DNA from 2 places in the Pantoea sp. GABEPS69 genome. Region 1 is predicted to be linked to the other one. Evidence: predicted binding sites of a transcription regulator. Region 1 holds the regulator's gene; the other holds the start of a gene.
The links. The regulator CRP, encoded in region 1, controls carbon source genes, mostly activating them, when cyclic AMP is high. The targets are predictions, from matches to a motif close to ATGTGANNNNNNTCACAT.
Positions count from the first base shown of each region.

Region 1 (2,204 bases):
GGTCAGTTTCACCTCGCAGTCCACCACATCGTTGCGGCCTTTTTGCAAAATAGAGACCACGTCGATGGCGCTACAGCCGCCCGCGGCCATCAGCACCATCTCCATTGGACTGGGCGCTTTATCACCGGAGTTACCGTCCATCAGGATCTGATGTCCCGACGCCGACTCGCCGAGAAAGGTTAATCTTTCGACCCACTTCACTCTTGCCTGCATGTTTCCACCTCGAGAATAGCCTGTTTGCCGCCAGAGTACGCGTTCACCTGGCAAACAGCAATCCAGAGTAATCCCCCCTTTGCTGAAGCGAGACAACAGAAGACAGTCGGCAAAAGCTGTGCTACAAACAGTGCTGAAAATAGTTCGTTCTGTTAGGGACGAAGACGGGACACATCAAGCGCCTGGCGCAAAATAAGGCCCGAATAATCTCCTTTAGGGGAAACGCTTGAAGCTTTCATCGCCTGGCAGGGATTAATCCCCCCGCGTTTTGGGCACGATTACAACAGAGGATAATAGCGAATGGTTCTCGGCAAACCGCAAACAGACCCTACACTCGAATGGTTCCTGTCCCATTGCCATATTCACAAATATCCATCCAAAAGTACGCTGATTCATCAGGGTGAGAAGGCTGAAACCCTCTACTACATCGTGAAAGGTTCCGTGGCGGTGCTGATCAAAGATGAAGAGGGCAAAGAGATGATCCTCTCTTACCTGAATCAGGGTGATTTTATCGGCGAGCTTGGCCTGTTTGAAGAAGGTCAGGAGCGCAGCGCCTGGGTACGCGCGAAAACCGCGTGCGAAGTAGCGGAAATTTCCTACAAGAAATTCCGTCAGCTTATCCAGGTGAATCCGGATATTTTAATGCGTCTCTCTTCGCAGATGGCGCGCCGTCTGCAGGTTACATCGGAAAAAGTGGGCAATTTAGCTTTCCTCGACGTGACCGGACGTATTGCACAAACCCTGCTTAACCTGGCGAAGCAGCCAGACGCCATGACGCATCCCGACGGCATGCAAATCAAAATTACTCGTCAGGAAATTGGCCAAATCGTTGGTTGCTCGCGCGAAACCGTGGGCCGCATTTTGAAAATGTTGGAAGACCAGAATCTGATTTCCGCACACGGCAAAACCATTGTCGTTTACGGCACCCGCTGATTTCCTCTCACTCACGGCGTGATGTCACCGTCACGCCGTTACTGCTTTTAGTGAAGTGATGTGGCGTCGAATCATCTATCACCCCGAAGTTAACTATGCCCTGCGGCAGACGCTGGTGCTCTGCATTCCGGTGGCGCTCGGCTGGCTGTTCGGCGATCTGCAAAAAGGCCTGCTCTTCTCTCTGGTTCCCGCCTGCTGCAACGTCGCGGGTCTGGATACGCCCCATAAGCGCTTCTTCAAACGTCTCATCGTCGGCGGCTCGCTGTTCGCGCTCGGCAGCTTTCTGATCCAGCTATTAACCCTGAAAGGGGTGCCGCTGCCTGCCGTGCTCTTCGCCCTGCCGCTGCTGCTGGGCGTCACCGGCGAAATCAGCCCGCTGCACGGCCGCCTGCTCTCCGGCACGCTGGTGGCGGCCATCTTTACCCTGAGCCTGATCGGCCGCATGCCGATCTATGTGCCGCCGCTGCTCTATATCGGCGGCACGCTCTGGTACGGACTCTTCAACTGGTTCTGGTTCTGGCTGTGGAAAGAGCAGCCGATGCGCGAAACCCTGAGCCTGATCTACCGCGAGCTGGCGGACTACTGCGACGCGAAATATACCCTGCTGACCCAGCTTACCGACCCGGAAAAGGCGCTGCCGCCGCTGCTGGCGCGTCAGCAGAAAGCGGTCGATCTGATCAACACCTGCTATCAGCAGATGCATATGCTCTCCGCCAGCCGCGACAACAGCCACAAGCGGCTGACGCGCGCGTTTCAGGTGGCGCTCGACCTGCAGGAGCATATCTCCGTCAGCCTGCATCAGCCGGAAGAGGTGCAGAAGCTGGTGGAGCGCAGCCATGCGGAAGCGGTGATCCGCTGGAACGCCAAAATCATCTCGGCGCGGCTGCGCGCGCTGGCCGACGCCATTCTTTACCATCAGTTGCCGAGTCGTTTCGATATGGAGAAGCCGCTCGGCGCGCTGGAGAAGATCGCCCGTCAGCATCCCGATAATCCGGTGGGCCACTTCTGCTACTACCACTTCAGCCGCATCGCGCGCGTACTGCGCACGCAAAAACCGC
Region 1 is NZ_CP118618.1:305,774-307,977, reverse strand. It holds gene PVE98_RS01385 (OsmC family protein) at 1-213, opposite strand, end outside; gene crp (cAMP-activated global transcriptional regulator CRP) at 514-1,146, shown strand; gene PVE98_RS01375 (YccS/YhfK family putative transporter) at 1,205-2,204, shown strand, end outside.

Region 2 (2,204 bases), 860 kb from region 1:
GGCGCGTCCGGCTGGACGATCAGCGGACGTTCGCCCTGCGCCATTTTCAGCAGCGCGGCGGCCAGCGTTTCCATATCCAGCTCGTCCTGCGGAGAGAGTTTCTCCAGCAGTGCGCGATACTGGTCCAGATCGCTGCTTTCCAGCTGCTGCTGTACGCGTCCGGCGAATTTCTCCAGACGACGAGTGCTCAGCAGTTCAGCGTTCGGCAGTTCGACTTCCGGAATGGTCAGCTTCATGGTGCGCTCGATGTTGCGCAGCAGACGACGCTCGCGGTTCTCGACGAACAGCAGCGCGCGACCAGCACGGCCGGCGCGGCCGGTACGACCGATACGGTGAACGTAAGACTCAGCGTCCAGCGGAATGTCGTAGTTAACGACCAGGCTAATGCGCTCAACGTCCAGACCACGCGCCGCAACGTCGGTGGCGATCAGGATATCGAGACGGCCATCTTTCAGACGCTCCAGAGTCTGCTCACGCAGCGCCTGGTTCATGTCGCCGTTCAGCGCGGCGCTGTTGTAGCCGCTGCGCTCCAGCGCTTCAGCCACTTCCAGCGTAGCGTTTTTGGTACGCACGAAGATGATAGCGGCATCGAAATCTTCCGCTTCAAGGAAACGCACCAGCGCGTCGGTTTTACGACCGTACGCCGTCCAGTAAGACTGGCTGATGTCCGGGCGCGTAGTGACGCTGGACTGAATGCGCACTTCCTGCGGATCTTTCATGAAACGCTTGGTGATGCGACGGATCGCTTCCGGCATGGTCGCTGAGAACAGCGCGGTCTGATGACCTTCCGGGATCTGCGCCATGATGGTTTCAACGTCTTCGATGAAGCCCATACGCAGCATTTCATCAGCTTCGTCCAGCACCAGGCCACGCAGATTAGAGAGATCCAGCGTACCGCGTTTCAGGTGGTCGAGCAGACGACCCGGGGTGCCCACCACGATTTGCGGGCCCTGACGCAGCGCGCGCAGCTGCACGTCATAACGCTGGCCGCCGTAAAGGGCCACGACGTTGACGCCACGCATATGTTTAGAGAATTCGGTCATCGCTTCAGCAACCTGAACCGCCAGTTCGCGGGTAGGCGCCAGCACCAGGATCTGCGGTGCGCGAAGAGAAGGATCAATGTTGTTTAACAGCGGCAGCGAGAACGCCGCGGTTTTACCACTGCCGGTCTGCGCCATGCCCAGTACGTCACGGCCCGCCAGCAGGTGAGGAATACACTCAGCCTGGATCGGAGAAGGCTTAACGTAGCCCATGCCGTTCAGTGATTCGAGGATGTCGGCGTTCAGGCCCAGGTCAGCAAAAGTGGTTTGGATATCAGTCATGTAGTACACGTGCCTCTTAGATTGCGGCGGCCAGTCTACATAACTCGTCGTGAAAATTTTCAGTCATTTTCATCAAAAAGTGTGAACCGGCTCAAATTAGAAGTTTTGACGAACAGAAAGGCCCTCATCCCGGAAGATGATGACATAACGGGTACTTCAGGCAATAAAAGTTCGTCAGCTATTGCTGGTCAGATTCTGATAAATCGTCTTGTGTCTGGCCGAGTTGCGCCAGTTCCAACAATGCGTATCGGTGTTCAACAAAGTTATTGACGTTGTTGGCCACCGCCAGTTTGAACAGCGCTTTCGCGTTGTCCTTCTCCCCCAGACTTAGGTAGTGCTTACCTAAATAGAAGTTGGTTTCACTGAGATGTTCAGCGAGCGAGGTGTTATCCGTTGCGTCTGCCTTGAGACGTTCCATCAGCGTGCTTTCACTGATGTCGCCAAGGTAGAATTCGACAATGTTCCATCCCCATTGATCACGGGCCGCTTTGTCGTAACGCTGCTGCAGCGCAACTTTCGCCTTATCAGCGTCCATCTCGCGTTCATCGAGATAGAGCCACAGGCTGCGGAAAGGATCGTTGGGATCGTCTTGATAAAACGCCAGCAGATCATCTTGCGCTAACTTGTATCGACCGCCGTAATAGAGAGCGATACCACGGTTTAAATGCGCATAATTGTAAGTTGGATCAAGCTCAAGTACAGAATCAAACGCTTCATAGGCAGCATCAAAATTGCCTGCCTGCGTTAAATATATGCCGAGATAGTTAAACACTTCCGGCATATCTGGTCTTATAGACAGCGCTTGCGAGAAATCGTTCCGCGCTAGTGCTCTCAGACCGAGACTATCATACAACACTCCGCGCTCATATAATAGCTGTGCGC
Region 2 is NZ_CP118618.1:3,559,599-3,561,802, forward strand. It holds gene PVE98_RS17375 (DEAD/DEAH family ATP-dependent RNA helicase) at 1-1,322, opposite strand, end outside; gene yrbN (protein YrbN) at 1,339-1,395, opposite strand; gene nlpI (lipoprotein NlpI) at 1,501-2,204, opposite strand, start outside.
Region 2: the regulator CRP is predicted to act here: its motif matches at 1,402-1,419, upstream of yrbN (protein YrbN).